Regions from separate parts of the Streptomyces sp. NPDC057682 genome, predicted to be linked through region 1. Evidence: riboswitches for the same ligand, from Rfam matches in the RefSeq annotation. Region 1 holds a riboswitch; each other region holds the start of a gene.
What was found. A riboswitch is a leader RNA that binds a small molecule or an ion and turns the genes downstream of it on or off. The one in region 1 is predicted to bind thiamine pyrophosphate.
Positions count from the first base shown of each region.

Region 1 (10,192 bases):
CGTCAGTACGTGCCAGAAGTCCGTCAGCTCGGCGCGGCCGCGCTCCTTGTTGATGCGGTAGCCGACCGGGTGCTGCATCCAGGAGTTGGCGGCCAGGATGAAGTACGCCGAGAGGATCGTGCCGATCGAGACCAGCCAGATGCAGGCGAGGTGGATCTTCTTCGGCAGCTTGTCCCAGCCGAAGATCCACAGCCCGATGAAGGTGGACTCGAAGAAGAACGCGATCAGTGCCTCGAACGCGAGCGGGGCACCGAAGATGTCGCCGACGAACCGCGAGTAGTCGGACCAGTTCATCCCGAACTGGAACTCCTGGACGATGCCCGTGACGACGCCCATGGCGATATTGATCAGGAAGAGCTTTCCCCAGAACTTGGTGGCCCTGAGGTACTTCTCCTTGTTGGTCCGCACCCAGGCGGTCTGCAGGCCCGCGGTGAGCGCGGCCAGAGAGATCGTCAGGGGAACGAAGAGGAAGTGGTAGACGGTGGTCGTTCCGAACTGCCATCGCGCCAGGGTTTCCGGCGCCAGAGCCAGCTCCACGTCGTCTTCTCCTTACGTCGCCGTTGCTACACCGGCAGTTTGTCCTGTGAATCCACCCGATCACGGGAGGAACAGGACACGCTTGTGAACGCGTTCACATTCACAAGCAATTATGGCGCACACACTTTCGGGAGCGATGACCGGGGGGTCCCTTTCGTCGCACCACCGGGGGGCACCCGCGCCGCACCACCCCCGCGCACGCGAACGGCCCCGCACCTCGCGCACGAGATACGGGGCCGGGACGGCGGGCAGGGGCCGCGCCGGGGCTACAGCGACCGGCGGTACGACTCCGTCACCTTCAGGAACAGATCGTTCGCCTCGTTCTCACCGATCGTGACGCGCACACCCTCGCCCGCGAACGGCCTGACCACCACACCGGCCTTCTCGCAGACGGCCGCGAAGTCCGCCGTCCGCTCCCCCAGCCGCAGCCAGACGAAGTTGGCCTGGGACTCCGGCACCGTCCACCCCTGGCGCGCCAGCACCTCCTGCACCCGCTGCCGCTCACCCACCAAAGAGCCCACCCGGCCCAGGAGTTCGTCCTCGGCCCGCAACGAGGCGACCGCCGCGTCCTGGGCGAGCTGGCTGACCCCGAACGGCACCGCGGTCTTGCGCAGCGCCGCCGCCACCGGCTCGTGCGCCACGGCGAAGCCCACCCGCAGCCCGGCCAGGCCGTAGGCCTTGGAGAAGGTCCGCAGCACGGCCACATTGGGCCGGTCCCGGTAGATCTCGATGCCGTCCGGGACCTCGACGTCGCGGATGAACTCCTTGTACGCCTCGTCCAGCACCACGAGCACGTCGGAGGGCACCCGGTCCAGGAAGCGCTCCAGCTCCGCCCGGCGCACCACGGTCCCGGTCGGGTTGTTCGGGTTGCAGACGAAGATCATCCGCGTCCGGTCGGTGATGGCCCCGGCCATCGCGTCCAGATCGTGCACCTCACCGTCGGTCAGCGGCACCTTCACCGAGGTGGCCCCGCTGACCTGCGTGATGATCGGGTACGCCTCGAAGGAGCGCCAGGCGTAGATGACCTCGTCGCCCGGTCCCGAGGTCGCCTGGAGCAGCTGCTGCGCCACACCGACCGAACCCGTACCGGTGGCGAGGTGCGAGACGGGCACACCGAAACGCTCGGCCAGCTCGTTCATCAGACCGGTGCAGGCCATGTCCGGGTAGCGGTTGAAGTGCGCGGCCGCGGCCAGCGCCGATTCCATCACCCCCGGCAGCGGAGGATAGGGATTCTCGTTGGAGGACAGCTTGAAGGCGACGGGCCCGTCGGCCGCCGCCGGCTTGCCCGGCACATAGGCGGGAACGCCGTCCAGTTCCGCACGCAGCTTGGGGCTCGTCTCGCTCACCGCAGGTCCTCCTCGACCGTCTGTACACATCAATACTGCTCACCTTAAGAGGATTGGCCGCCGCTGCGAATGGGCGGAACGGGGATTCGCCCGGTGGGCCCCGGAATGAGGGGGAGCGCTCCGCGCCATGGCGCGCGCCGGTGGCTCGCGCCGTGGCGCGCGTCCCCCGAAGAGGTGAGTTGAGACCTCTTCGAGACATCGCCCCAAGGGCAGGCCCATCCGGCCGGACACGTGACACATGACGGCAGAACCCCCCAACGCCCTTGATTCTCAAGGCCATTGGCCACTTTTGATCATGCAGAAACGTGCCTGTCAACGGCTGCATATGCGGCCGGGCCAAGTACCCGTCCGAGCCCTACTATCGGCTCGCCATGACAGCAGCAGGGAAGCACCAGGTAAGCCGGACGGAGACCCCCCGGCGCGGCGGCAGGCAGGGACGAGCAGGTATCCGGGACGTGGCCGCCGCCGCCGGGGTCTCCATCACGACCGTCTCCGACGCGCTCAACGGCAAGGGGCGGCTCCCGGACGCCACCCGCCGCCATGTCCGCGAGGTCGCCGAGCGCCTGGGCTACCGCCCTTCCGCCGCGGCCCGAACGCTCCGTACCGGCAAGTCCGGCCTCATCGGCCTGACCGTGACGACCTACGGGGATGAACCTTTCACCTTCACCGAATTCGCGTACTTCGCGGAGATGGCCAGAGCCGCGACCTCCGCCGCGCTCGCCCGCGGCTACGCCCTCGTCATCCTGCCCGCCACCTCACGCCACGACGTCTGGTCCAACGTCGCCCTGGACGGCACGGTCGTCATCGACCCCTCCGACCAGGATCCGGTCGTCACCGAGCTCGTACGCCAGGGGCTGCCCGTCGTCTCCGACGGCCGCCCGGCCGGGTCGCTCCCGGTCACCGCCTGGGTCGACAACGACCACCGGGCGGCCGTCCTCGACCTCCTGGACCATCTCGCCGCCGCCGGCGCCCGCCGCATCGGGCTGCTGACCGGCACCACCACCGACACGTACACCCGGCTCTCCACCACCGCGTACCTCCACTGGTGCGAGCGCGTCGGGCAGGACCCGGTCTACGAGTCCTACCCCGCCCACGACCCCTGTGCGGGCGCGGTGGCGGCCGACCGGCTGCTGGCCCGCCCCGACCGCCCGGACGCCGTCTACGGCCTCTTCGACCCCAACGGCACGGACCTCCTGGCCGCCGCCCGGCGGTACGGACTGCGCGTCCCCGAGGACCTGCTGCTGGTCTGCTGCTCCGAATCGACCGTCTACGCGACGACCGAGCCGCCCATCACCACGCTCTCGCTCAAGCCGCGCCGCATCGGCACAGCCGTCGTCCAACTGCTCATCGACGCCATCGAAGGGGTCGACCACGACGGCCCGGTGGAGCGGGTGATACCGACGGAACTCATCGTGCGGACCTCCTCGCAACGCCGTCCGCCCCGCACCACCGTGAGCGCGCCACGGTCACCGGCAGGGGACTGATCAGGCCAATTGGGATCAATCGACCGAGGAACCCGGCCCACTCCAGGATTCACCACCCCTGGTGCGTCACAGAGGACGATCCTCATTCCTATGATGGGCCCACGACACCGCGGACGACCCCGACCAGCAGGGCCCGTCAGGTGTACGGCGGCACGAAGGCGGTGGAGGGGTCGATGACACAGGGGGCCGGTCAGGATCCCGTGGTGCGGACGGCGACGTTGCGCGACTTCCGCGTACCGCCCTACGCGCAGTCCCCCGCGCCGCCGCATCCGGGCGCCGCCGCTCCCGAGGGCGAGCCTCCGGAGGGGTACACGCCGACCGCACGGGACCTCCCGGTGATCACCCGGGAGGACACCGTCCAGGTGCGCGCCGTGCCCGAGCCCAGGCCGTCCCAGGACCCGGGCCGCGGCCCGCTCTACGTCGTCGGTGACGTCCACGGCTATCTGGACGAGCTGGTCGCCGCCCTCACCGAACAGGGTCTGATCGACGCCGAGGGCCAGTGGTCCGCGGGCAACGCGCGGCTCTGGTTCCTCGGCGACTTCACCGACCGCGGTCCGGACGGCATCGGCGTCATCGACCTCGTGATGCGCCTCTCCGCCGAGGCGGCCGCCGCCGGCGGCTACTGCAAGGCCCTGATGGGCAACCACGAACTGCTGCTGATCGGCGCCAAGCGGTTCGGCGACACCCCGGTCAACTCCGGGGCCGGCACCGCCACCTTCCAGGCGGCCTGGCTGCTCAACGGCGGCCAGAAGACGGACATGGAGCGTCTCCAGGACGTCCACCTCCAGTGGATGTCCCGGCTCGACGCGGTCGTCGAGGAGGACGACCACCTCCTGATGCACTCGGACACGACGGCCTACCTCGACTACGGCTCCACCATCGAGGACGTCAACGACACGGTGCACGCCATTCTCACGCGGAACGACGCCGACGAGTGCTGGGACCTCTTCCGGAAGCTGACCAAGCGGTTCGCCTTCCGTGACGACTCCGGGGCACAGGCCGTCCAGGAGCTGATGGCGGCCTACGGCGGCCGGCGCATCGTCCATGGTCACAGCCCCATTCCGTACCTCCTGGGCGAGGTCGGGACAGAGGAGGGCGAGGACGGCGCCGGACCCGTGGTGGACGGTCCGCACGTGTACGCGGAAGGCCTCGCCATCGCCATGGACGGCGGAGTGACCATGGCCGGAAAGCTCCTGGTCGCCCAGCTCCCCCTGCATGACTGACGCGCTTGCGGGAAGACGCATCCCGATCTGAACACGCCAGCCTCCGGGCCTATTTACGGAAACACCCTGTCACCCCGTGCCGTGGGCGCTCTACCATCGGCGTACCAGTAGCAGGCTCTCCTCCGTTTCCGCCCGACCGCCCGGTCCGTCCGGGTGCTCAGGCCCTACGGAGCATCGGGGGATGCACATGAACAGCGCTCCGCACCTGCTGACCGAGGACCGGCCCGAGTACGAGCGGATCCTCGACGACGCACTGCGCCACGCTCATGAACGACCGGATCTGGCCGCCGTCGGAGAACGGCTCAATCCGGTGCAGCTGCGCACCATGGCCATGGCCGCCACGGCGCTGATCACCGCTGCCGCCGCCACCGAGTACGACCACTACGTGAAGGCCCGTGAGGAGGTCCGGGCGGCCGCCGCAGCGGACGAGGACCCGGAGGCGGACACCCTCCCCGCCGGTGCGCAGTCCGGGGCCGGCATAGGTGCGGTCGTCACCGTCCTGGCACCGCTTCTGGCCGGGACCGCCGCCCTGATCTTCCTGCTGGTCGGCTATCTCCTGAAGATGCTCGACCCGCCGCCGGCGTTCGCGCGCACGATGGTCGGCGCGGGCTGGTTCTTCGCCGCGGTGACCGCCGCCGCCATCCTCGTCGCCGCCGTCGGACTGCTCGTCACCGCCCTGCGCAACGGCTCGGACGACCAGGACGCGGAGGAACCGGGCGAGGAACTGCCGGAGGACGTCGCCCGCGCCCGCGAGGCCTGGCGGCACGCCCTGCTGGAACGGGGCATCCTGCCGTTCCTGAGGGACGCGCTCGCCGACCCGGGCGCCGCCACGGCCGCCCGCGTCCCGCACCGCTCGCCCCACCGCATCCCCAAGATCGGCTACAGCCGCCCGGACTTCTCCAGCCCGGACGACGGGCCGGCGGCGGCCCCGCGTCCCACCTTCACCAGTCCGGACTTCACCAGCCCCGACTTCGGCGGCCCGGACCACGAACCGGAGTAACCAGCTCCGGTCCCCGGGGCTCGCACCACTGACGAAAGCGTGACATGACAGACCTGACCGATCTCCTCTCGGCCAATCCCTATCCGGGCCGGGGCGTGCTCTGCGCCCGGACCCGGTCCGGCGCCGTCCTCGGTGCCTACTTCCTGACGGGCCGCAGCGCCGCCTCCAAGGACCGCGCGCTGCGCGTGAACGGCGACGAGCTGACCGTCGGGCCCGTGGCCCCCGTGGAGCACGACCCGCTGCGCCACTACGCCGCGGCCCTCCACACCGCCGACTGGCTGGTGTTCGGCAACGGCGAGCAGGTCGCCCAGGTCGCCGGGCGGCTGGACAAGGACATCGCCCCCGCCGAATCCCTCGGCGGACTGGAGTACGAGCCCGACCCGCCGATCCGCACCTCACGGATCACGGCGCTGCTCAGCCGTGACGGCGGACGCACCGCCGTCTTCGGCGCCGCCCGTCCGAGCCGGGGCTCCCGGACGTCCAGCAACGTCATGACGCTCACCGTCCGGGACCTGGAGCCGGGGGAGGCCGTCCTGCTCACCACCTACCGCTCCGACGGCAGCACCGTGGCCGTCGCCGGCCCTTTCGACGAGACCACGGTGGCCGCACACGACGGACCGGAGCTGCTCGACGAGATCTGGTCGGCCCTGAACCCCGCGTACCGGGTCGCCGCCGTCGTCCTGGATCCCGAGCGGGGCCCGGCCTCGGCGCTCCGGCGCGCGGAACCGCGCACCGCCTGAGCGGACGGACGACGGGGGCGCCGCCCGGAGCGAGAGCTCCCGGGCGGCGCCCCCGTGCACGCCGAGGCGTACTCAGTCGGCGAGCGGCAGATAGACTCGGTTGCCCGAGGCCGCGAACTCCTTCGACTTCCGGAGCATCCCCTCGGCGACCTCCTCGGCCGTCGCTCCGGCGGCCTCCGTACCGCCGAACTGCTCGTTGATGGACCGGCTGATCTTCATCGAGCAGAACTTCGGCCCGCACATCGAGCAGAAGTGCGCCGTCTTGGCCGGTTCGGCCGGCAGCGTCTCGTCGTGGAACTCACGCGCGGTATCCGGATCGAGGGCCAGATTGAACTGGTCCTCCCAGCGGAACTCGAAGCGGGCGTCCGACAGCGCGTCGTCCCACTCCTGCGCCCCCGGGTGCCCCTTGGCCAGGTCCGCCGCATGGGCCGCGATCTTGTAGGTGATGACCCCGGTCTTCACATCGTCCCGGTCGGGCAGGCCCAGGTGCTCCTTGGGCGTCACGTAGCAGAGCATCGCGGTCCCCCACCAGGCGATCATCGCGGCGCCGATGCCCGAGGTGATGTGGTCGTAGGCGGGCGCCACATCGGTGGTGAGCGGGCCGAGCGTGTAGAACGGCGCCTCCTCGCAGATCTCCTGCTGGAGGTCGATGTTCTCCTTGATCTTGTGCATCGGGACGTGCCCCGGGCCCTCGATCATCGTCTGGACGCCGAACCGCTTGGCGATCGTGTTCAGTTCGCCGAGCGTGCGCAGCTCGGCGAACTGCGCCTCGTCGTTGGCGTCCGAGATCGAACCGGGCCGCAGCCCGTCGCCCAGCGAGTACGTCACGTCGTACGAGGCGAGGAGTTCGCAGAGTTCCTCGAAGTTCTCGTACAGGAACGACTCCTTGTGGTGCGCGAGGCACCAGGCCGCCATGATCGACCCGCCGCGCGAGACGATGCCCGTCCTGCGGTTCGCCGTCAGCGGCACGTACGGCAGGCGCACGCCGGCGTGGACCGTCATGTAGTCGACGCCCTGCTCGGCCTGCTCGACGACGGTGTCCCGGTAGATCTCCCAGGTCAGCTCCTCGGCCCGGCCGTCGACCTTCTCCAGGGCCTGATAGAGCGGCACGGTGCCGATCGGCACGGGGGAGTTGCGCAGAACCCACTCACGGGTGGTGTGAATGTTGCGGCCGGTGGAAAGGTCCATGACCGTATCGGCGCCCCACCGGGTCGCCCAGGTCATCTTGTCCACCTCCTCCTCGATGGAGGACGTGACCGCGGAGTTGCCTATGTTGGCGTTCACCTTCACCAGGAATCGCTTGCCGATGATCATCGGCTCGATCTCCGGATGGTTGACGTTGGCCGGCAGTACCGCCCGCCCCGCGGCTATCTCCTCGCGCACCACCTCGGGCGCGACGTTCTCGCGTATCGCGACGTACTCCATCTCCGGGGTGATCTCGCCCCGGCGGGCGTACGCGAGCTGGGTGACCGCCCGCCCGTCCCTGCCGCGCCTGGGATGGCGCGGGCGGCCGGGGAAGACCGCGTCCAGATTGCGCAGCCCACCGCGCGGAGCGGTGTGCCTGAGCCCGTCGTCCTCGGGGCGCGCGGGGCGTCCCGCGTACTCCTCGGTGTCGCCGCGGGCGATGATCCAGTTCTCCCGCAGGGGGGACAGCCCCCGGCGGACATCGGTCTCGGTGGCGGGATCGGTGTACGGCCCCGACGTGTCGTACAGCGTCACGTCCTTGCCGTTGGTGAGGTGCACCTGACGGACCGGCACCCGGAGGTCCGGGCGCGAGCCCTGGACGTATCCCTTGTGCCAGCCGATGGACTTCCCGGCCTCGTCGCTCTGGTTCGAGGCAGGCGTGCGTGCGTCCGATGTGGTCATGAGACCTACTCCCTACGCCGGCATTACCCGGTAACAGGTTCGGCGGTCGGCGCAGCCTCGTCCCGTACGGACGTACGGAGATCAGCGCCCTCTCAGCCCGGTGCTCCGAGCTCCCGCGTGTGCAAAGGTGCCACCACGCTAGCGTCCGCACGGCAGGACTGAACAGAGGGCCCCGGGGGAGGCCGGACACGGAGAGCGATTCACCCGTTCGGCAGGTGTCCTGTTCGACCGGGTTCCGGGCCAGGAGCACGGCCGGGTCAGCCGGCGTTCTGCTCTTCGGCCAGAATTCGCCCCAGCGCCTCTTCCAGATTGCCCTCGAAGTCACCCAGCGTGCACTCCTGCCCCAGGGGCACGAGCTTGTCCGTCCGGTCGAGGAACGCCACCAGGGGTGCCGTGCCGGCCCTGAACAGCGCGCGGTCGGCGCCGACCTGCAGCCGGATGTGGACGTCGGACAGGCCCTCGGGCTCGATCGGCCCGATGTGCACATCGCCGTCACCACTGGGGCTGTTGAGGCCGTCGAGCAGCAACTCACGGCCGAAAGCCCAGGTGACGGGGGCGTCGCCGGGCAGATGGAAGGTCATCCGGATCGCGTACGGATCGCACACTTCGTACCGGAGCTCCACCGGGATACGGAATGAGAGCTCCTCGGAGACGAGGAAGCTCATCATGACCTCAGCTTGAACCGACTCGCGCATCGTTCAACCCCGCAGTAGATGAATCTGGCCAGGAATGATCCCCCGTGGCCCTATTGACGCCATCGTGGTGCACGCGATAGCAGATCACAAGGAGTGATTTTTCAGATACTGATAGAGAACACGAACGAACGCAAGAGGCTGGCCACTTCGCCACGTAGTCGTTCGACTGCGGGGAGCAACTGTTCTTCCCGGTCGAGCGGGACGGAAATGGCCACGGCGGCGGCCGTGAAACCGGCCGAGATCGGGAGGGCGGCACAGACCGTGCCGAGCGCGTACTCCTGCCGTTCGACGACGGGTTCGACGCGGCCGATCGACCGCAGCCGCTCAAGGAGCGCGGGGCGGTCACGCACCGAGTAACGGGTCAACGGGCTTACGGGATGGCGGTCGAGGTGGTCCTCGCGGGCCTTCTCGTCGAGCTGGCTCAGCAGGCACTGGCCGATCGCGTGGGCGTGCCCGGTCTCCCCGAAGGCGGCCCACTCCTCGACGGCGGGCGTCTCCGGGCTGTCCGCGACCGCGACCAGCTCGATCTCGCCGTCGCGGTAGACGGCGCAGTACACGGGCACACCGATGATGTCCCGCCAGCGCCCCAGGGACTGGGTCATCCTGCTGCGACGATTCCGCAGCGCCCCGTCACCGGCCAGCCGCTCCGCGGCGGCCCCGAAGAGGAAGACGCCGTTCTCCCGGCGCAGATATCCCTCGTGCGTCAGGGTGCGCAGCAGGTGGTACGCGGTGGGAAGCGGAAGCCCCGCCTCACGCGCGAGCTGTTTGGCAGGGGCACCGTCGCGATGGGTGCCCACCGCCTCCAGCAGCCTCAGCGCCCGCTGTACGGATCCGATCAGCGTCGGGACGGCGGTATTCGATGCCGTGGCCAACGGTCACCCCCAGGCATGGTGACGGGCGGTCAGCCCGCCTGTGGGGGCCGCCCCCACAGCTCTCCCGCAGGCCTGGGGTCCCGAAGGCCGGATGCCGTACAAACCACTGGTCAGGGTGGCCACTGACGGTGCTTTCCCAGGCGGCGGCAGCGAACTGCCACTGTATCGGGAGCATCCGGGCGGGGTGTCGTTTCGTCTTCCGCTTAGCTCAGCTGGGCTAACGGCCCGGCCGATCGTGCGGTTACCAGCCGCTTCCCGAGGAGGAGGACATGAACTTCCGTACGACGAAGACCAGACCGCCGACCAGGATCACGAAGATCAGGACCTTGAACAGCAGACCGATCACGAACCCGACGATGCTGGCGATCAGACCGCCGAACACCACGATCGCGATGACCGGCACCGCGATCCACTTCACCCACCAGGGCA
Region 1 covers NZ_JBHVIN010000001.1:360,034-370,225, reverse strand. The annotation lists gene ACFVDM_RS01735 (cytochrome ubiquinol oxidase subunit I) at 1-537, opposite strand, end outside; gene hisC (histidinol-phosphate transaminase) at 804-1,883, opposite strand; gene ACFVDM_RS01725 (LacI family DNA-binding transcriptional regulator) at 2,255-3,367, shown strand; gene ACFVDM_RS01720 (metallophosphoesterase) at 3,541-4,590, shown strand; gene ACFVDM_RS01715 (hypothetical protein) at 4,772-5,590, shown strand; gene ACFVDM_RS01710 (IMP cyclohydrolase) at 5,635-6,330, shown strand; gene thiC (phosphomethylpyrimidine synthase ThiC) at 6,403-8,196, opposite strand; TPP riboswitch at 8,189-8,323, opposite strand; gene ACFVDM_RS01700 (SsgA family sporulation/cell division regulator) at 8,454-8,891, opposite strand; gene ACFVDM_RS01695 (IclR family transcriptional regulator) at 8,993-9,763, opposite strand; gene ACFVDM_RS01690 (DUF5326 family protein) at 10,005-10,192, opposite strand, start outside.

Region 2 (10,192 bases), on a different contig from region 1:
CGCGGCTTCTGGGAGGAGCGCGGCTACCACAACATCGGCGATCCCTGGAAGGAACAGCGCTACTCCTACCAGGAGGGGCCGGGCGACGGCCCCGAACTCTGACGGGTCCTGTCAGACCCGTGCGCGCAGTTCCTTGAGGCGGGCCACGTCCGCCGCGTGCCCCTCCTTGCCGCCCGGGGTCTCGATGATCAGCGGCACGTTCTCCGTGGCGGGGTGGGTGAACAGCTCACGGAAGGGTTCCTCGCCGATTCTCCCCGCGCCGATGTTCTCGTGACGGTCCTTGTGGGCGCCGGACACGTCCTTGGAGTCATTGGCGTGGATCAGTTTCAGCCGCCCCTCGCCGACCGTCTCCACCAGCAGGTCCAGCGTCTCCTTCATGCCGCCCGGGGCGGACAGGTCGTGGCCGGCCGCGAAGACGTGGCAGGTGTCCAGGCAGACGCCCAGTTTCGGGTGGGCGTCCAGCGCCTCGAAGTACGGTCCGAAGTCCCGGGTCCGCGAGCAGAGCGAGAAGCCCTGGCCGGCCGTGGACTCCAGGAGCAGGAACGGGTCGTCGTCGTGCGTCAGCTCGTCCAGCAGCGGCCGCATGTGCGTACGCACCTGGGCCAGCGCCTCCTCGCGGGGGCGGCCGTTGGTCGCCGAGCCGGTGTGCACCACGACGCCCAGCGCACCGATCGCGCGCGCCCGGCGCAGTGAGTGGCGCAGCGACTCCACGGACCGCTCCACCGTCTCCGGGGTGTGCGAACCGAAGTTGATCAGGTACGGGGCGTGCACGTACGCCGGCATCCCGGCCTCGGCACACTCCGCCCGGAACGCCTCGTCCTGGGCCGGGGTGCCCGTCGGGGTGGCCCAGCCCCGGGGGTTGGCGACGAAGACCTGGACGGCCTCCGCGCCCATCTCCCGGGCATAGGGGAGGCCGGCCCTGGCGAGGCCGCCGGCCACCGGGACGTGGCCGCCGACGGGGTTGCGCATACGGATCTACAGTCCCTTGGTCTTGATGGTGATCGTGCTGCCCTCGGGGGCCTGGTCGCCCCCGTCGACGGACTGGCTCGCGATGGTGTCGCTGAAGGACAGGAAGGGCCGGTCGACCTTGACCTCGAAGCCCGCGTCCTCCAGCAGGCTGCGGGCCTCGTCGATCTTCTTGCCGGTGACGTCCGGCACGTCGATCATGCGGGGGCCCTTGGAGACCGTCAGGGTGACGGTGTCGCCCTCGGCGGCCTGGGTGCCCTCGGCGAGCGACTGGCGGGCGACCGTGCCCGCGTCCTCCGGGGAGCTGACCCGGCCGGGCGCGACCTCGACCCGGAGACCGGCGTCCTCCAGCTCCGCGCGGGCGTCCTCCACGTCCTCGCCCGTGACGTCCGGGACGTCGACCGGGCTGCCCTTGGAGACCACGATCGCGACCGCGGAGTCGGGATGGCGCTCGGCGCCGCCCGCCGGATCGGTGCGCAGCACCTCGCCGGCCGCGGCATCCTCGCTGAACTCCTTGGTGACCATGCCGGGGACCAGTCCCCGCTTCTTCAGCTGCCGCCGGGCCTCGGCCAGCTCCACGCCCGTGACGTCCGGGACCGTGACGATCTCGGGGCCGCGCGAGACGACCAGCGTCACCGAGTTGTTCCGCCGGATCTTGGCGCCCGGCTTCGGGTCGCTGCCGATCACCGTGCCCCGGTCGACCGTGTCGCTGTAGGCCCGACGGACCTCCTTGACGTCGAGCCCGGCGTCCGAGAGGCGGCCCTCTGCGGCCTTCTGGGTCTGGCCCAGCAGCGCGGGGACCCGGGTGAACTGTCCCGAGTTGATGTACCAGACGCCACCGCCGACCCCCAGGACCAGCAGCACGGCGAGGAGCGCGGTGACGAGGCCGCGCCGGGGCGCGCGGGACCGGCCGGATCCGCCGGGGCGTCCGGTGGGCGGCTGGGGCGGCGGGGGCGGTGTCTCCAGCCGGCTGGTGTGGTGGGCGGTGCCCTGGCCCACCGGCAGGACGCGCGGGATCACGCTCGTGCGGTCGTCGGCCCGGTCCGGGGCGTCGCCGGTGGCCTGCGGCGGCACCGCGTCCAGCTCGGCGTCGGTGAGCGCGGCCCGCGCCCGCTGGGACTCGGCGAGCAGCGCCACCGCGTCGAAGGGGCGGACCTCCGGGTCGCGGGCGGTGGCGCTCGCCACCAGCGCGTCCAGCGCCGCGGCCAGACCCGGCACCGCGGCCGACGGGGGCGGGACGTCCTCGTGGAGGTGCTGGTAGATGACCTGGGCGGGAGACTCCCCGCTGTGCGGCTTGGCGCCCGTCAGCATCTCGTACAGCACCACGCCCGAGGCGTACACATCGGCGCGGGTGTCCGCCGTGCCGTGCTCGATCTGCTCGGGGGCGAGGTAGGAGACCGTCCCCAGGATCGTTCCGGTGGTGTTGGTGACCGAGCCGACCGCGCGGACCAGTCCGAAGTCGGCGACCTTGACCCGGCCGTCGTCGCCGATCAGCACGTTCTCCGGCTTCATGTCCCGGTGGACGAAACCCGCCCGGTGCGCGGCGCCCAGCGCGGCGAGCACCGGGTCCAGGATGTCCAGGGCGGCGCGCGGCCGCAGCGCCCCCCGCTCGCGCAGCACGTCGCGCAGCGTGCACCCCGCGACGTACTCCATCGCCAGGTACACGTACTGCCCCTGGGCCCCCTGGTCGAAGACCGCGACCACATTGGGGTGCGCGAGGTGCGCCACCGACTTGGCCTCGCGGATGAAGCGCTCGACGAACGTGGCGTCGGTCGCGAGGGCCGGATGCATCACCTTGAGGGCGAGCACCCGGTCGAGCCGGGTGTCCATCGCCCGGTAGACCGTGGCCATGCCGCCCACGGCGATGCGCGCATCGACGCGGTAGCGGCCGTCGAGCAGCTGCCCGACGAGCGGGTCCTGAAGGGTCGTGTCCACGCGGTCGAGTCTACGAGCCGCCACGGACAGCGCCGACGGGCCGGTGCGGTCCCGGGGCCGTACTGCAGCCGAGCCGTGACAGGGACCCGGGAGCGGCACCGCGCGGGGCCGCTCCCGGGAGCCTCCCGGTCAGAACGCCGGGCGCTCCGGGTCCAGCACCGCGCGCCCCTCGGCCGGCGAGGACGCCTCGGCGAAGTGCCTGCGGGGGATCCGGCCCGCCCGGTACGCCAGCCGCCCGCCCTCCACCGCGTGGCGCATCGCGGCGGCCATCAGCTCGGGCTCCTGCGCCCGGGTCACCGCCGAGGCCAGCATCACCGCCGAGCACCCCAGTTCCATGGCGAGCGCCGCGTCCGAGGCGGTGCCCGCCCCGGCGTCCAGGATCACCGGGACCCGGGCCTGCTCCACGATCAGCCGGAAGTTGTGCGGATTGCGGATGCCGAGGCCGGAGCCGATGGGGGAGCCGAGCGGCATGACCGCCGCGCAGCCCACCTCCTCCAGCCGCCGGGCCAGCACCGGATCGTCGTTGGTGTACGGCAGGACGGTGAAGCCGTCGTCGACCAGCGTCTCCGCCGCGTCCAGCAGCTCGATCGGTTCGGGCAGCAGGGTGCGCTCGTCGGCCACCACCTCCAGCTTGACCCAGTCGGTGCCCAGCGCCTCGCGGGCCAGCCGGGCGGTCAGCACCGCCTCGCCCGCCGTGAAGCAGCCGGCCGTGTTCGGCAGCACCCGGACGGACAGCTTCTCCAGGACGGACAGGACCGAACCGCGCACGGTGGGGTCGATGCGCCGCATGGCGACGGTGGTCAGCTCGGTGCCGGACGCGGCCAGCGAACGCTCCAGCACGTCCAGACTGGGCGCCCCGCCCGTTCCCATGATCAGCCGGGAGCCGAAGACGCTGTCGCCGAGGGTGAAGAGGTCGTCGGACACGGTCAGCCCCCCTGCACCGCGGTCAGCACCTCGACCCGGTCGCCCTCGCGGAGCGCGGCCGAGGCCCACTGTCCGCGCGGCACGACCGTCTCGTTGAGCGCGGCGGCGATGCCCGAGCGGGCCTCGGTGAGCGTGGCGACGAGGGTGTCCAGGGTGGTCCCGGGCGCGACGGCGAGGCGCTCGCCGTTCACGGAGACGTGCACCGAGGGGGCGGATGACTCGGTCATGCGGGCTGCTCCTGACGTACGGGGGCGGCGGCGGGCGCGAACCGGCCGGGGGAGAAGGGGCGGGCAGCCTCGGGCAGTTCGCCGTCGGCCAGCAGCGCGGCCATCGCGTCCCCGGTGACGGGGGTGAGGAGCACCCCGTTGCGGTGGTGGCCGGTGGCGAGGTGCAGTCCGGGCAGCGCGGTGCGGCCGAGCAGCGGGGCGTTGTCGGGGGAGGCGGGGCGCAGCCCGGCCAGGGTCTCGGTGAGGGGCAGTTCGGTGAGGCCGGGGACCAGTTCGTGGGCGTCCCGCAGCAGTTCGTACACCCCGCCGGCCGTGACCGTGGTGTCCCAGCCCATCTCCTCGCTGGTGGCGCCGACGACCAGTTCGCCGTTCTCGCGCGGGACGAGGTAGACGTGGCTGCCCCGGACGACGGCGCGCACGGTGCGCGAGAGGAAGGGGGCGTACGCGGGCGGCACCGTCAGCCGCAGCACCTGCCCCTTCACCGGGCGGACCGGCGGCAGGACGTGCTCGGGCACGCCCGCGAGCCGCCCGCTCAGGCTGCCCGCCGCCAGCACGACCTGGGCGGCGTCGAGCCGGGTGCCGTCGGCCAGGACGGCCCCGGTGGCCCGGTCGCCCGTCACCGCGAGGCGTTCGGCCGTGGCGCGGACCAGGACGACCCCGGCCCGTTCGCAGGCGGTCAGCAGGGCGGCGGCCAGCCGGCGCGGATCGACCTGGTGGTCGCCGTCGACCCGCAGCCCGCCGCGCACCCCCGGCGCGAGCATCGGCTCCAGTCGGCGGCACTCGCGTCCGGAGAGCCATTCCGACGCCAGCCCCGAACGCCGCTGCAGGGCGTGCAGTTCGCGCAGATGGGCGCGGTCGTCGGCGTCCATCGCGACGGCCAGGGTGCCGCAGGCGCGGAAGCCGATGTCCTGTCCGCTCGCCTCCTCCAGTTCGGCCGCGAAGGCCGGATAGCGGGCCGCCGAGGCCAGGTTGAGGCCGAGGAGCATCTCCTCGCCGTAGTGGAGTTCGGTGACGGCGGCCAGCATCCCGGCCGCGACCCGGGCGGCCCCGCCGCCGGGATCGGGGTCGGCGACCACGACGGACAGACCGCGCTGCGCGGCCCGCCAAGCCGTTACCAGTCCGATGACGCCGCCGCCGATGACGAGGACGTCGGACCCTGCTCTTCGGTGGATGGGCATGGGCGTCCAGCCCCTCCCTTCGCCGGCATGACCCGGATCAGGTTCGTACGGTCGGAGGCCGTCCAGCCTCCCTCTCAGCCCGGTGCGTCCGGGCTCCCGCGAGTGCGTTGCACGGCCACCCTAAACCCGGCCGGGGAACGCCGATCCGGGAACCCGCTTCCTGACGATTCGTCAGGTGTTTAAGGTGGGCGGGTGGACGAGCAGACCGGACAGCAGCAGCAGACGGCGCGGAACGGGCGCCGCGTCGTGATCGCCGGAGCGGGCATGGCGGGGGTGCAGACCGCCGTCGCCCTGCGCGAACAGGGCTTCACCGGCCCCGTCACGCTGATCGGCGCCGAGCCCCATCAGCCCTACGACCGGCCGCCGCTGTCGAAGGCGGTCCTCCTCGGCACGGCGGAGAGCTCCGCCTTCGACATCGACTTCGACGCGCTGGACGTCACCCTGCGGCTCGGCCTCGACGTGACCGGGCTGCGCCCGGACGCCCGCGAACTGGACACCCCGCAGGGACCCGTCCCCTACGACGTCCTGGTCCTCGCCACCGGTGCCGAACCCCTGACCCTCCCCGGCGCCGAGGATGTGCCCGGGGTCCATCTGCTGCGCACCCTGGACGACGCCGCGCGGCTGCGCCCGGTCCTGGAGCGGCGGCACCGGGTCGTGGTCGTCGGCGCGGGCTGGATCGGCGCCGAGTTCGCCACCGCCGCCCGCGCGGCCGGCTGCGAGGTCACCGTCGTCGAGGCCGCCGCCCGCCCACTGGCCGGCGCCCTGCCCGCCGAGGCCGCCGCCCCGATGGCCCGCTGGTACGAGGAGAGCGGCGCCGTCCTCCTCACCGGCGCCCGGGTCGCCGCCGTCGAGCCCGGCCGGGTGGAGCTGGCCGACGGCCGCGTCCTGCCCGCGGACGCCGTCGTCGTCGGCATCGGCGCCCGTCCCGCGACCCGCTGGCTCGCCGGGTCCGGGATCGCGCTCGGCCCGGACGGATCGGTCACCGCCGACGCCTCGCTGCGCACCTCGCTCCCGGACGTCTACGCGGTCGGCGACTGCGCCTCCTTCCCCTCCGCCCGGTACGGGGAGCGGCTGCTCGTCCACCACTGGGACAACGCCCTCCAGGGGCCCAGGACCGTGGCCGCCGCCGTCACCGCCGGCCCGGAGGGCGGCGGCGCGGACCCGGTCTACGACCCGGTGCCCTACTTCTGGTCCGAGCAGTTCGGCCGCTTCGTCCAGTACGCCGGGCACCATGCGGAGGCCGACGCCCTGGTCCGGCGGGGCGACCCGGACGGCCCGGCGTGGTCGGTGTGCTGGCTGCGCTCCGGCGCGCTCGTCGCCGTACTGGCGGTCGGCCGTCCGCGCGATCTCGCCCAGGGGCGCAGGCTCATCGAATCGGGCGCGGAACTGGACCCGGACCGGGTCGCGGACCCCTCCGTACCGCTGAAGTCGGCCACCCGCTGACCACCGCACCGGCCCCACGGACGGGCCGCCCGGGTACCGGCTGTCGGTCCGGGATGGCACGCTTGTCCCCGTGACCGAGATTGACGCAAAGACCGATGCTCTCGTCCCCGCCTGGCTCCACCTGCCCGACATCGCCGAAATGATCGATGTCGAGGTGACGCGTGTGCGGCAGCTGGTCAAGGAGGGCCAGCTCATCGCCGTACGCCGCGGGGAGAACCGGGCCCTCCAGGTGCCCGCCGCCTTCATCGACGGCGACCGGGTGGTCAAGGGCCTTTCGGGGACCCTGACGCTCCTGAGGGACGACGGCTTCTCCGACGAGGAGATGCTGGAGTGGCTCTTCACACCCGACCCGAGCCTGCCGGGCACGCCCGCCCAGGCGCTGAGCGAGAACCGCGGCACGGAGGTGAAGCGCCGCGCCCAGGCGCTCGCCGTCTGATCCGTGGCCCGTCGGCCGGACCGGGGCGAGGACCCCGGCCGGACCGCGGGACACGTTCCGGCCGCGCCGGGGTGCGGACCCGCACCCCGGCGCGGTGCCGCACCCGTACCACCGCCGTCACCGTCCCCGGGGGGAACCGCACCATGTCCACGCCTCGCGCGCAGCTGTCCGACGCCCGGCTCTACCTGTGCACGGACGCCCGCCGCCGCCAGGGCGACCTGCCCGCCTTCCTCGACGCGGTCCTCACGAGCGGGGTGGACATCGTCCAGCTCCGCGACAAGGGCATGGAGGCGGCCGAGGAGCTGGACCACCTCCAGGTCTTCGCCGACGCCTGCAAGCGCCACGGCGCGCTCCTCGCGGTCAACGACCGGGCCGACGTCGCCCACGCCATCGGTTCCGACGTGCTGCACCTGGGCCAGGGCGACCTGCCGGTCCCGGCCGCCCGCGCGATCCTCGGCCCCCACGTCCTGGTCGGCCGCTCCACGCACGCCGAGGCGGAGGTCGACGCGGCCCTCGCCCAGCCCGGCGTGGACTACTTCTGCACGGGCCCCTGCTGGCCCACCCCCACCAAGCCCGGCCGCACCGCCCCCGGACTCGGCCTCGTCCGCCACGCCGCCTCGCTCGCCCCGGACCGCCCCTGGTTCGCCATCGGCGGCATCGACGCGGGCAACCTCGACGAGGTGCTGGACGCCGGGGCGCGCCGGATCGTCGTCGTCCGCGCCGTCACGGAGGCCTCCGACCCGGGGGCCGCGGCGGCGGAGCTGGCCCGCCGGATCCGGGAGCGCGCCGAGGTGTGACGGAGGAGTGGCCGGGGAGGCCGGGGAGCCGTTCCGGGACGGAAGTGTCCGAGGCGTGGACAAAGAACCGGGCATTCAAGCCAAATCACCCCAGTTCGGTTGGGTGTCGGGCCGGGCCTGGTTAACCTGCCCGTATGGCCCTTGGCACCCCCTCCACCAGGACAGATCGCGCGCCCACCGTGCGTGAGATGCTCGCGACCGGCAAGACCTTGTACTCGTTCGAGTTCTGGGCCCCCAGGACCGAGAAGGGCGAGCGCAATCTGTGGAACGCGCTGCGCCGGGTCGAGGCGATGCGTCCGAACTTCGTCTCCGTGACGTACGGCGCCGGCGGGTCCACCCGGTCCGGGACGGTGAAGGCCACCCAGGACATCGCCGCCGAGTCGACCCTCACCCCGGTCGCCCACCTCACGGCGGTCAACCACTCCGTCGCCGAGCTGCGCAACATGATCGGGCAGTACGCCGACGCCGGGATCCGGAACATCCTCGCGGTGCGCGGCGACCCGCCGGGCGACCCCATGGGCCCCTGGGTGGAGCACCCCCAGGGCGTGCGGTACGCGGCCGATCTGGTGCGGCTGATCAAGGAGTCCGGCGATTTCTGCGTCGGCGTCGCGGCCTTTCCCGAACGGCACCCGCGCTCGCCCGACTGGGACAGCGACGTCCGGCATTTCGTGGACAAGTGCCGGGCCGGCGCCGACTACGCGATCACGCAGATGTTCTTCGATCCGGAGAACTACCTCCGGATGCGTGACCGGGTGGTCGCCGCGGGTGGCGAGACGCCGATCATCCCCGAGGTGATGCCCCTGACGAGCGTCCGCCAGTTGGAGCGATTCGCCCAGCTCAGCAACGCGTCCCTGCCCGAGGAGCTGAAAGAGCGCATCCTCGCCGCCAAGGACGACCCCGCCGCTGTACGCTCCATTGGCATCGACTTCGCGACGCGGTTCTGCGCGAGGCTGCTTTCCGAGGGTGTCCCCGGGCTGCACTTCATCACGCTGAACAACTCGACGGCGACGCTCGAAATCTACGAGAATCTCGGACTGCACAAGCAGTTGTGACCGGCCGTACCCGCCACCACCCCGGGGCGGTGGCCGTGGAAGGGGGCGGGCATGGGCTGGACGGTCCTCTACATCGCGTTCGGCATCGTTGCGCTGTGGCTGCTCGGCGAGGTGCTGCTCCAGTACAAGGCACGGCTGCGCTGGCGGCTGCTCGCCTTCACCGGCTTCGCGGGTGTGGTCGTCGGCGTGCTGATGCCCTCCGTGTTCGTCATCGCCCTGGGCGCCGTCGCCTTCGCGATCGGCCAGACCTATGTGACGCTCTCCTTCCGCCGCGGCTTCTCGACCGGCTGGGCCATAGGGGGAAGCCCCGGGGAGAGCCGGCGCAGGCGCGGCGCCGCCGACCGCGAGCCCACGCTCCAGGTCTCCGACCTGGAGATGGAGTACGCGCCGGAGCCGCCGGCCCGGCAGGAGCCCGCGCCCCGGCCGGCCGCCGCGGTCTACGAGCCCGAGCCCATGCCCGACGACACCGGCCGCTACGGGATCTACAACGACCCGGCCCCCGCCGCCCAGGACCCCGGACAGCACCAGGCCCCCCAGGCGCAGCCGCAGTACGACGGATACGGCGACTACTCCGGCTACCCGGCCCAGGGCGGCCAGGACACCTACGCGGGCCAGGACACCTACGCGGCCACCGGCTCCTACGACTACGGCACCGACCACCAGCAGTACGCCGCGTACTCCGACCCGTACATCGGTACCACCGCGGGCACCCCCGACTACGGCACGTACCAGGACTACGGCACCCCGCAGCAGTACGACGGCTACGGCACCGGCCAGCAGTTCGCCGACCCGTACGCCGCACAGGGCTACGCCCCCGACACCCCGCCCGGCGGCGTCTGGGTCCCCCAGCAGCGCGAGGGCGAGCAGTACCCCCCGCAGCAGCCCGCCCAGCAGACGCCGTACCCGAACGGCTACGACAACGGCTACGGCAACGAGCCGTACCGCTACTAGGGCTGTCCGGGACTTCGTCCGCAAGGAACCCGGGCTCCGCCACCCCCGGGACCCCGGGGTTTCCGGCTCACCTCACTGCGAGCCGCGGAAGCCCTCGCCCTCCACGACCAGACCCGCCACCAGCGCCCCGGACATGCCGGCGTGGGCGAGTCCGCCGCCCGGATGCGACCAGCCGCCCGCCAGGAGCAGTCCGGGCAGACGGGTGAGATTGCCCGGGTGGAGGAAGCCGCCCGCGGCGCCCGCCAGTGAGGGCGCGGGCACGGCGCCGCCCTCGGCCCCCGTC
Region 2 covers NZ_JBHVIN010000013.1:58,144-68,335, forward strand. The annotation lists gene ACFVDM_RS23635 (sulfite oxidase-like oxidoreductase) at 1-102, shown strand, start outside; gene ACFVDM_RS23640 (deoxyribonuclease IV) at 112-969, opposite strand; gene pknB (Stk1 family PASTA domain-containing Ser/Thr kinase) at 976-2,901, opposite strand; gene ACFVDM_RS23650 (thiazole synthase) at 3,031-3,825, opposite strand; gene thiS (sulfur carrier protein ThiS) at 3,828-4,052, opposite strand; gene thiO (glycine oxidase ThiO) at 4,049-5,230, opposite strand; TPP riboswitch at 5,228-5,340, opposite strand; gene ACFVDM_RS23665 (NAD(P)/FAD-dependent oxidoreductase) at 5,423-6,673, shown strand; gene ACFVDM_RS23670 (Rv2175c family DNA-binding protein) at 6,744-7,109, shown strand; gene thiE (thiamine phosphate synthase) at 7,253-7,906, shown strand; gene metF (methylenetetrahydrofolate reductase [NAD(P)H]) at 8,041-8,958, shown strand; gene ACFVDM_RS23685 (hypothetical protein) at 9,010-9,909, shown strand; gene ACFVDM_RS23690 (phytoene desaturase family protein) at 9,982-10,192, opposite strand, start outside.
Region 2: it holds a riboswitch for thiamine pyrophosphate, as region 1 does, so the genes downstream of both, thiO (glycine oxidase ThiO) here and thiC (phosphomethylpyrimidine synthase ThiC) in region 1, are expected to answer to the same signal.

Region 3 (10,192 bases), on a different contig from region 1:
GAGCGTGCGCAGTTCGACGACGAGCCGTTCGCGCAGGCCCCGGTCCAGTTGGCCCAGCGGTTCGTCGAGCATCAGCAGTTTGGGGCGGGGGGCCAGCGCGCGGGCCAGCGCGACCCGCTGCTGCTCGCCGCCGGACAACTCCGCGACGGCACGGCGCTCGGCGCCGGGCAGGCCCACCAGATCGAGGAGTTCGGCGACCCTGCGGGTCCGCTCGTCCCGGGGCACGCCGTGCATCCGCAGCCCGAAGGCGACGTTGGCTCCGGCGGAGCGGTGCGGGAAGAGCTGGTGGTCCTGGAACATCAGGCCGAGCCCGCGCCGGTGCACCGGCACCCCGTCCTGGTCCGCACCGTCCAGCAGGACCCGCCCGCCGTCGGCCGGCTGGAGTCCCGCGACGACCCTGAGCAGGGTCGACTTGCCGCTGCCGCTCGGCCCGAGCACACAGACGATCTCGTGCTCGGCGACCTCCAGGTCGACGGCGTCCAGCGCCGCCCGGCCGCCGAAGCGGACGGTGGCCGATTCGAGTGTCAGCATTCCTAGAACTCCCCGGAACGGTCGACGCGGATACGTTCGAGCAGCAGCAGCGAGACCGCGCACACGAGCATGAGAAGGGTGCTGAGGGCCATCGCCTGGCCGTAGTTCAGCTCCCCGGACCGGCCCAGCAGCCGGGCCACCGCCACCGGCAGCGTCGGGGTGTCGGGCCGCGCGATGAAGACGGTGGCCCCGAACTCTCCGAGCGACACGGCGAACGCGAACCCGGCCGCCACCAGCAGCGCCCGGCGCACCAGCGGCAGATCCACCTCCCGCCAGGCCCGCCACGGCGAGGCGCCGAGCACCGCGGCGGCCTCGCGCAGCCGCCCGTCCACCGCGCGGAGCACCGGCAGCATGGTGCGTACGACGAAGGGCACCCCGACCAGTGCCTGGGCGAGCGGCACCAGGATCCACGAGGTCCGCAGGTCCAGGGGCGGCTCGTCGAGGGTGATCAGGAAGCCGAAGCCTACGGTGACGGCGGAGACGCCGAGCGGCAGCATCAGCAGCGCGTCGAAGCCGCGGACGAGGCGTCCGGCCCTCCGGGTCAGGGCGGCAGCGGCCAGTCCGCCGACGACCACCGCGATGAGGGTGGCGACCACCGCGTAGCGCAGGGAGTTCCCGATCGCCTCCAGCGGCGCGACGAGGAACGTACCGCTGTTGGCCTCGGCCGATCCGAGGGCCCGGTAGTAGGCGAGACCGTGGCCGCCCGAGACGTCGAACGAGCGCTCCACGAGCACCCCGAGCGGCAGCAGGATCAGCACCAGAACCGTCGCCAGGACCCCGCCGAGCAGCGCCCACTGCCCCGCCCCGCGAGGCCGGTGCGCCGTGCGCGCCGGGTCGACGAGCTTCAGCGCGGTCTCCCGGCGCCGCACGGTCCGGGCGTGGACGGCGAGGATGGCGCCGACCGCGGCGAACTGCACCAGCGTCAGCACGGCCGCCGTGGGCAGGTCGAGCAGTTGCGCGGTCTGCCGGTAGATCTCCACCTCCAGGGTGGAGAAGCCGGGGCCGCCGAGGATCTGGACGACACCGAAGGAGGTGAAGGTGAAGAGGAAGACCATCAGCGCGGCGGCCGCCACGGCGGGGGCGAGCGCGGGCAGGGTGATCCGGCGCCAGGCGGCGAACCGTCCGGCACCGAGGACCCGCGCGGCCTCCTCCTGCCGGGGGTCGAGCTGCGCCCAGAGCCCTCCGACGGTGCGCACGACGACCGCGTAGTTGAAGAAGACGTGCGCCGGCAGGATCGCCCACACGGTGGTGTCGAGCCGGACGCCCCAGAGTTCGTCCAGGAAGCCGCCTCGCCCGAGCAGGGCCAGGAAGGCGGTCCCGACGACCACGGTGGGCAGGACGAACGGCACGGTGACGACGGCCCTCAGGACCTGCTTGCCGGGGAAGTCGAACCGGGCGAAGACATACGCGCCGGGCAGGGCGATCAGCAGCGTCAGCGCGGTCGAGGCGAGCGCCTGCCACAGCGTGAACCAGAGGACGTCCACGATGTCGGGCCGGCTCAGCACCTCGCCGAACCGCCCGAACTGCCAGACGCCGTCCGTCCTGAGCCCGCGTCCCACGATCGCGACGACGGGGTAGGCGAAGAACAGCGCGAAGAACGCGACGGGCACGGCCATCAGACCGAGCCGGACCGCACCGGCGCGCAGGGACCGGGCGCGCGCGGACCTCCCGCGCGCGCCCGGTCCGCGTACGGGAGTCTTCGCTACTTCACTACGAGCGAGGACCACGACTGGACCCACTGCTCACGGTTCTTGGCGATCGCGTCCGGCGCCACGGTCGTCGGCTTGTCGACGACGGCGCCGAAGTCGGTGAAGAGCGCGGGCACCTTCGCGTCCTCGTTCACCGGGCTGACGAACATGTTGAGCGGCATGTCCTCCTGGAACGGCTTGCTGATCAGGAAGTCCAGCAGGGCCTTGCCGCCCTCCTCGTTCTTCGCCCCGTCGAGCAGTCCGGCGAACTCGATCTGGCGGAAGCAGGTGCCGGTGGCGACACCGGTCGGGGCGGTCTTGGGCTGCGGGTCGGCGTACAGCACCTCGACCGGCGGGCTGGAGGCGTAGCTGACGACCAGCGGGCGGTCGGCCTTGGCCTTCTTGCCGCCGGCGGAGCCGGAGAACTCCTCGTTGTACGCCTGCTCCCAGCCGTCGACGACCTTGACGCCGTTGGCCTTCAGCTTCTTCCAGTAGTCCTGGTAGCCGTCCTCGCCGTAGGCGGCGACGGTGCCGAGGAGGAAGCCGAGGCCGGGCGAGGAGGTCGCGGCGTTCTCGGTGACGAGGAGGTTCTTGTACGCGGGCTTCGCCAGGTCCTCGAAGGTCTGCGGCGGCGCGAGCTTCTTGTCGGCGAAGTACTTCTTGTCGTAGTTGACGCAGATGTCGCCGGTGTCGACGGGCGTGACGCGGTGCTTGTCGGCGTCGAGCTGCGCGGCGGCGGTGACCCTGTCGAGCCCCTTGGCCTCGTACGGCGTGAACAGGCCGTTGTCGAGGGCCCGGGAGAGCAGGGTGTTGTCGACGCCGAAGAAGACGTCGCCCCGGGGCGAGCCCTTGGTCAGGATCTCCTGGTTGAGGGCGGCGCCCGCGTCACCGCTCTTGAGGACCTTGACGGTGTAGCCGGTCTGCCGGGTGAACTCCTTCAGCACCTCCTTGGAGGCGTTGAAGGAGTCGTGGCTGACGAGGGTGACGGTCTTGGAACCGCTGCCCTGGGTCCCCTTCGTGCCGGACACCTCGTCGTCGGAACCGCAGCCGGCGAGCACGGTCGCGCCGAGCGCGGCGGCGACGGCCGTCACCGCGAACTTCTTGGTGGTGCTCATGTGATTCCTCCTGGGGGTGACCAGGAAGAGACGCGGCCCTGCCCGCACCGGTGGAAACCGGAAGTGGGCAGGGCGCAACAGCTTGAGTATGGTCCGAACTTCCTACCCGGAATGACCCGGGCGAGGTTCAGAGGGTCTGCGGCCGACCTGTCCTCGGTGCCGCACTCTCAGCGCTGTGGCGCTCCCCTGTCGGAAATATGAAATTGGCTTCGAGCCCAGGCTACACGGCGGTTTCCGGCCTCAGCGCTCGGCCGCCGCCAGCTGACCGCAGGCCCCGTCGATCTCCTGGCCGCGGGTGTCCCGGACGGTGACCGGCACTCCGTGGGCGGCGATCGCCTCGACGAACGCCTTCTCGTCCTCGGGCCGCGAGGCGGTCCACTTGGAGCCCGGCGTCGGGTTCAGCGGGATCAGGTTGACGTGGACGCGCTTGCCCTTGAGGAGCCGGCCGAGCCGGTCTCCGCGCCACGCCTGGTCGTTGATGTCGCGGATCAGCGCGTACTCGATGGAGATCCGGCGGCCGGACTTCTCCGCGTACTCCCACGCGGCGTCGAGCACCTCGCGCACCTTCCAGCGCGTGTTCACCGGGACGAGCGTGTCGCGCAGCTCGTCGTCCGGGGCGTGCAGCGACACGGCCAGCCGGCACTTGAAGCCCTCGTCGGCGAAGCGCAGCATCGCGGGCACCAGCCCGACTGTCGACACGGTGATCCCCCGCTGCGACAGCCCGAGACCGTCCGGCTCGGGATCGGTCAGCCGGCGGATGGCCCCCACGACCCGGTTGTAGTTGGCGAGCGGCTCGCCCATCCCCATGAACACGATGTTGGACAGCCGGGCCGGCCCGCCCGGGACCTCCCCGTCCCGCAGCGCGCGCATCCCGTCCACGATCTGGTGCACGATCTCCGCCGTCGACAGATTCCGGTCGAGACCGGCCTGCCCCGTGGCACAGAACGGGCAGTTCATCCCGCACCCCGCCTGCGACGAGATGCACATCGTCACCCGCTCCGGATACCGCATCAGCACCGACTCGACCAGCGTCCCGTCGTGCAGCTTCCACAGCGTCTTGCGCGTCGTGTCGTCGTCGCAGCTGATGTGCCGCACCACCGACATCAGGTCCGGGAACATCGCCTCCCGCAGCTTGTCCCGCGACCCCGCCGGAATGTTCGTCCACTCCGCCGGGTCGTGCGCGTACCGCGCGAAGTAGTGCTGCGACAGCTGCTTCGCGCGGAACGGCTTCTCGCCGATCGCGGCGACGGCCTCCTTGCGCTCGGCGGGCGTGAGGTCGGCGAGGTGCCGCGGCGGCTTCTTGGCTCCGCGGGGCGCGACGAAAGTGAGTTCTCCGGGCTTAGGCATGGTTCTTCCAGTGTCGCAGACGGAACGGTGAACGCCCGCCGTCCTGTGGACAACGGGCTCTCACCCATGACATCGCAGGTCGGACGGGGTGTACCGGGTACCGCACATGCCACGAGGGCCCGCGCCCTCAGGCGTGGGCCCTCGTGTGCGGGCGCGGGGGCGGGCCCCGGTCAGCCGGAACCGACGAAGACCGCCAGGAGCAGCCAGACGACCGGGGCGGTCGGGAGCAGGGAGTCCAGACGGTCCATGATCCCGCCGTGGCCGGGCAACAGGGTGCCCATGTCCTTGATCCCGAGGTCGCGCTTGATCATGGACTCGCCCAGGTCGCCGAGGGTGGCGCTGGCGGCGACGGCGAGGCCGAGGAGCAGGCCCTGCCACCAGGTGCCGTCGTCGACCAGGAACTGCATGCAGAGCGCACCGGCGACCATCGCGAAGGCGACCGCTCCGAAAAGGCCCTCGCGGGTCTTCCCGGGGCTGATGCGCGGGGCGAGCTTGTGCTTGCCGAAGCGCCAGCCGACGGCGTACGCACCCGTGTCGCTGACCACGGTCAGCAGCAGGAAGGTGAGGACCCGCTGTGGTCCGTCGTCGGCCTTCAGCAGCATGGCGACGAAGGTGGCCAGGAAAGGCACGTAGAACGCGGCGAAGACACCCGCCGTGACGTCCTTGAGGTAGCCCTCCGGCGGCTCGGCCATCCGCCAGACCAGTACTGCCAGGGTGGTGAGGGCCATGGCGACCCAGGCGCCCTCGGCACCGCGCGCGTAACCGGCCACGACCATGGCCGCGCCGCCGATCGCGAGCGGGACGAGGGGCGCCTTGATGTCCTTGCGCTCCTCCAGCCGGGAGGTCAGCTCCCAGAGGCCGACGACGACGGCGACGGCGATCACACCGACGAAGACGGCCTTGACGATGAACAGCGAGGCGACGACGACGGCCCCGAGGCCCACGCCGACTCCTATGGCGGATCCCAGATCACGGCCCGCACGCTTCTTCTGCGGGGGTGGCGGCGCGGTGGACATGGGCTCCTGCGGCATCTCGTCACGGAACAGGGGGCCGCCGCTCAGGCGTCCGGCCCCCCGGTCCCGGTCATCACGGTCATCAGCGTCTCTACCTGCGTCGGGACTGTCCGGCACGATGGGCATGGGCCGAGTCTGCTGGCCGTCGTGCACATCGTGGGCAGGACCCGCCGGAGCGGCCCGCATCTCGGGGGCGGCCCCGTGGCCGGCGCCCGGCGGGGCGCCCCAGGAGGAGTCGTTCATCAAACTTCGAGCAGCTCGGCTTCCTTGTGCTTCAGCAGCTCGTCCACCTGCGCCACGTACTTCGCGGTGGTGTCGTCGAGCTCCTTCTCGGCGCGGCGCACCTCGTCCTCGCCCGACTCCTTGTCCTTCACCAGCTTGTCGAGCGACTCCTTGGCCTTGCGGCGCACGGCCCGGATCGAGATCTTGGAGTCCTCGGCCTTGGTCTTCGCGACCTTGATGTAGTCGCGACGACGCTCCTCGGTGAGGTCCGGGAAGGTCACCCGGATGATATTGCCGTCGTTGCTCGGGTTGACGCCGAGGTCCGAGTCGCGGATCGCCTGCTCGATGTTGCGCAGCGCGCTCTTGTCGAACGGCGTCACGACGGCCATCCGGGGCTCCGGCACCGAGAACGACGCCAGCTGGTTGATCGGGGTCAGCGCGCCGTAGTAGTCGGCGACGATCTTGTTGAACATCGCCGGGTGCGCGCGGCCGGTGCGGATGGCGGCGAAGTCCTCTTTCGCGACCACGACGGCCTTCTCCATCTTCTCCTCGGCCTCGAGGAGGATTTCTTCGATCACCACGTGCTCCTGCGTGTCTTGAGCGGGCCCGGCATGCTCGGGCCCTGCGGGTCCTGCGTCGCGTCCTCACCTGCACGGTGTCCGACCGGCAGGCCGTTGTCCATCTTTCGGGGCCGTCCCGTGCGCCCCCGGGGCGGCGGTGGGTTCCCCCACCGGCCGTCCCGCCGGCGGGTCAGGCCCGGGTGCCCCGGTCGCTCACGAGCGTGCCGATCTTCTCACCCTTGACCGCGCGGGCGATATTGCCCTCGGTGGTCAGCTCGAAGACGAGGATCGGCAGCTCGTTGTCACGGCAGAGCGTGATGGCGGTGGCGTCGGCGACCTTGAGATCGCGGGCGAGCACCTCGCTGTACTCCAGCGCGTCGAACTTCACGGCCCCGGGGTTGGTCTTCGGGTCGGAGTCGTAGACCCCGTCCACGCCGTTCTTCCCCATCAGCAGCGCCTCGGCGTCGATCTCCAGGGCGCGCTGTGCCGCGGTGGTGTCGGTGGAGAAGTACGGCATGCCCATGCCCGCGCCGAAGATCACGACGCGCCCCTTCTCCAGGTGCCGCACGGCACGCAGCGGGATGTACGGCTCCGCGACCTGGCCCATGGTGATGGCCGTCTGGACACGGGAGTCGATGCCTTCCTTCTCCAGGAAGTCCTGGAGCGCCAGACAGTTCATGACGGTGCCGAGCATGCCCATGTAGTCGGACCGGGCCCGGTCCATGCCGCGCTGCTGGAGCTCGGCACCGCGGAAGAAGTTGCCGCCGCCGATGACGACCGCGATTTCCGCGCCGTCACGGACGACCGCCGCGATCTCGCGGGCGATGGCGTGCACGACGTCGGGGTCGACACCGAGGCCGCCGCCCCCGGCGAACGCCTCTCCGGACAGCTTCAGCATGAAGCGTCCGGCCACCTTGCCGTCGTCGCGCTTGTGGTCACCCTGTACGGCGTCCGCGCCCTTGTTCATGGAGATTCTCCTCGTGCACATACGAAGAAGGCCATTGCCGGTGGGTCTGGTGTCCCTCAGCGGCAATGGCCTCCTCGTCAGATCTGCGGTCGTACGGCGGTGTGCGGCCGTCGACTGCACCAGACCCTATCGGGGTCCACCGTTTTTCGCGGACGGACTCAGATGCCGACCTTGATGCGCGTGAAGCGCTTCAGGCTGACACCGGCCTCGGCCAGGACCTTCTCGACGGACTTCTTGTTGTCCAGCGCGTACGGCTGTCCGAGGAGGGTCGCCTCCTTGAAGAAGCCGTTGACGCGACCCTCGACGATCTTCGGGAGCGCGGCCTCCGGCTTGCCCTCGGCGCGGGTGGTCTCCTCGGCGACGCGGCGCTCGGCCTCGACGACCTCGGCCGGGACGTCCTCGCGGGACAGGTACTTCGGCGCGAAGGCGGCGATGTGCTGGGCGATGCCCTTGGCCAGCTCGGCGTCGGCCTTGTCCAGCTCGACCATCACACCGATCTGCGGCGGCAGGTCGGGCATGGTGCGGTGCATGTACACGGAGACGAAGGCACCCTGGAACTGCGCGAAGCGGTCCAGGACGATCTTCTCGCCGAGGTTGGCGTTGGCCTCGTCCACGTACGCCTGGACGGTCTTGCCGGGCTCGATCTCGGACGCGAGCAGCGCGTCGAGGTCGGCCGGGGAGGTCGCGGCGACGTGGGCGGCGAGCGCGTTGGCGACGGCCTGGAACTTGTCACCCTTGGCGACGAAGTCCGTCTCGCACTTCAGCTCGACGAGCACGCCGGAGGTCGCGTCCTCGGAGACGAGGGAGACGACGGCACCGTTCTCGGCGGAACGGCCCTCGCGCTTGGCGACGCCCTTCTGGCCCTTGATACGCAGCGCCTCGACGGCACCTTCGACGTTGCCGTCGGCCTCGTCGAGCGCCTTCTTGCAGTCCATCATGCCGGCGCCGGTGAGCTCACGGAGCTTCTTGACGTCAGCGGCGGTGTAGTTCGCCATGAGTCTGTGTTTCTCTCTCGGAGTCTGAAAGATCTACGGGTGGACGGCGGGGGCGGTGCCTGTGGCACCGGCCCCCGCCGTCTTCAGCCGTGACGGGTGTCAGGCCTGCTCGGCGTCCGCGGCCGGGGCCTCGGCGGCGGGGGCCTCGGTGGCGGCCTCGGCGGCGGGGGCCTCGGCGTCGGCGACCTTCTCGGTCTCGGCGGAGGACTGGACCTCGGCGTCGGCCTTCTTGTCGCCCTCGAGCAGGTCACGCTCCCACTCGGCGAGGGGCTCGCCGGCGGCCTTCTCGCCCGGCTTCGAGTCGCCGGTCGCGGCGCCGGAGCGGGCGATGAGGCCCTCGGCGACGGCGTCGGCGATCACGCGGGTGAGCAGGGTGACGGAGCGGATCGCGTCGTCGTTGCCCGGAATCTTGTAGTCGACCTCGTCGGGGTCGCAGTTGGTGTCCAGGATCGCGACGACCGGGATGTGGAGCTTGCGCGCCTCGCCGACGGCGATGTGCTCCTTCTTGGTGTCGACGATCCAGACGGCGCTCGGCACCTTCTGCATCTCGCGGATACCACCGAGGGTCTTCTCCAGCTTGGCCTTCTCGCGGGAGAGAACCAGGAGCTCCTTCTTGGTGAGGCCGGAGGCGGCCACGTCCTCGAAGTCGATGAGCTCAAGCTCCTTCAGACGCTGAAGGCGCTTGTAGACGGTGGAGAAGTTGGTGAGCATGCCACCGAGCCAACGCTGGTTGACGTACGGCATGCCGACGCGCGTCGCCTGCTCGGCGATGGCCTCCTGGGCCTGCTTCTTCGTACCCACGAACATGATGGAGCCGCCGTGCGCGACGGTCTCCTTGACGAACTCGTAGGCGCGGTCGATGTACGACAGCGACTGGAGCAGGTCGATGATGTAGATGCCGTTGCGCTCGGTGAAGATGAAGCGCTTCATCTTCGGGTTCCAGCGACGGGTCTGGTGACCGAAGTGGACGCCGCTCTCCAGCAGCTCCCGCATCGTGACGACGGCCATGGCCGTTCTCCTTGAGGTGCTCGGTTGTCGCGACCGCGGGTTTGCAGTCGCGCCTGACGCCCCGACGCGCCGTGCCACGAGGGACCGAGGAGCGCGGCCACCTCCGCGAAGAGGGAGGTGGCGGGGCGTGCGAAGTCGACCCGGTGACCCGGATCGCCAGAAGAAGTGTACGGGACCCGTCGGGTGCCGGGTGACGGCGCTGTCCACAACCGGCCGGTAGTCCACAGATTTCGTCCATGATCCCCATGAATCGGACCGGCCGTGGACCGTGGGGGTATGCGATCCACCACCGACCGTGACCAGTCCCGCCGCCGGCGCCCGACGCGTCTCCTGCTCGTCGGCCTGCTCCTGGCCCCTCTCGCCTGCCTGCCGGCGTCGGCGTACGGCGGCTCCCCCGCCGCGCCGGTCCCCCGGGCCGCCCCCATCGGCCCCGGGGCTGTTCCCGTACGGGCCGAGACCCCCTCGGCCCCGGCTCCCCCTCCCGGCTCCCCCGCCCCCTCCGACTCCACCGGCCCACCCGGTCCGGCGAGTCCCGAACCCTCCGGTCCCGCCCGCCCCACGAGCGGGACCGGCTGGCCGCTGGCCGGGCGGCCTGTCGTCCTGCGCGGCTGGGAGCCGCCCGCCACCCCGTACGCGCGCGGCCACCGAGGGGTCGATCTCGGTGCGGTTCCGGGCGCCGACGTGCTCGCGGCCGCTTCGGGCCGGGTGTCCTTCGCGGGGAGCGTGGCGGGGCGCGGGGTGATGGT
Region 3 covers NZ_JBHVIN010000014.1:90,147-100,338, forward strand. The annotation lists gene ACFVDM_RS24975 (ABC transporter ATP-binding protein) at 1-531, opposite strand, end outside; gene ACFVDM_RS24980 (ABC transporter permease) at 534-2,147, opposite strand; gene ACFVDM_RS24985 (thiamine ABC transporter substrate binding subunit) at 2,234-3,334, opposite strand; TPP riboswitch at 3,416-3,532, opposite strand; gene rlmN (23S rRNA (adenine(2503)-C(2))-methyltransferase RlmN) at 3,575-4,681, opposite strand; gene ACFVDM_RS24995 (phosphatidate cytidylyltransferase) at 4,852-5,937, opposite strand; gene frr (ribosome recycling factor) at 5,937-6,494, opposite strand; gene pyrH (UMP kinase) at 6,667-7,443, opposite strand; gene tsf (translation elongation factor Ts) at 7,602-8,438, opposite strand; gene rpsB (30S ribosomal protein S2) at 8,538-9,446, opposite strand; partial or broken gene ACFVDM_RS25020 (peptidoglycan DD-metalloendopeptidase family protein) at 9,723-10,192, shown strand, end outside.
Region 3: it holds a riboswitch for thiamine pyrophosphate, as region 1 does, so the genes downstream of both, ACFVDM_RS24985 (thiamine ABC transporter substrate binding subunit) here and thiC (phosphomethylpyrimidine synthase ThiC) in region 1, are expected to answer to the same signal.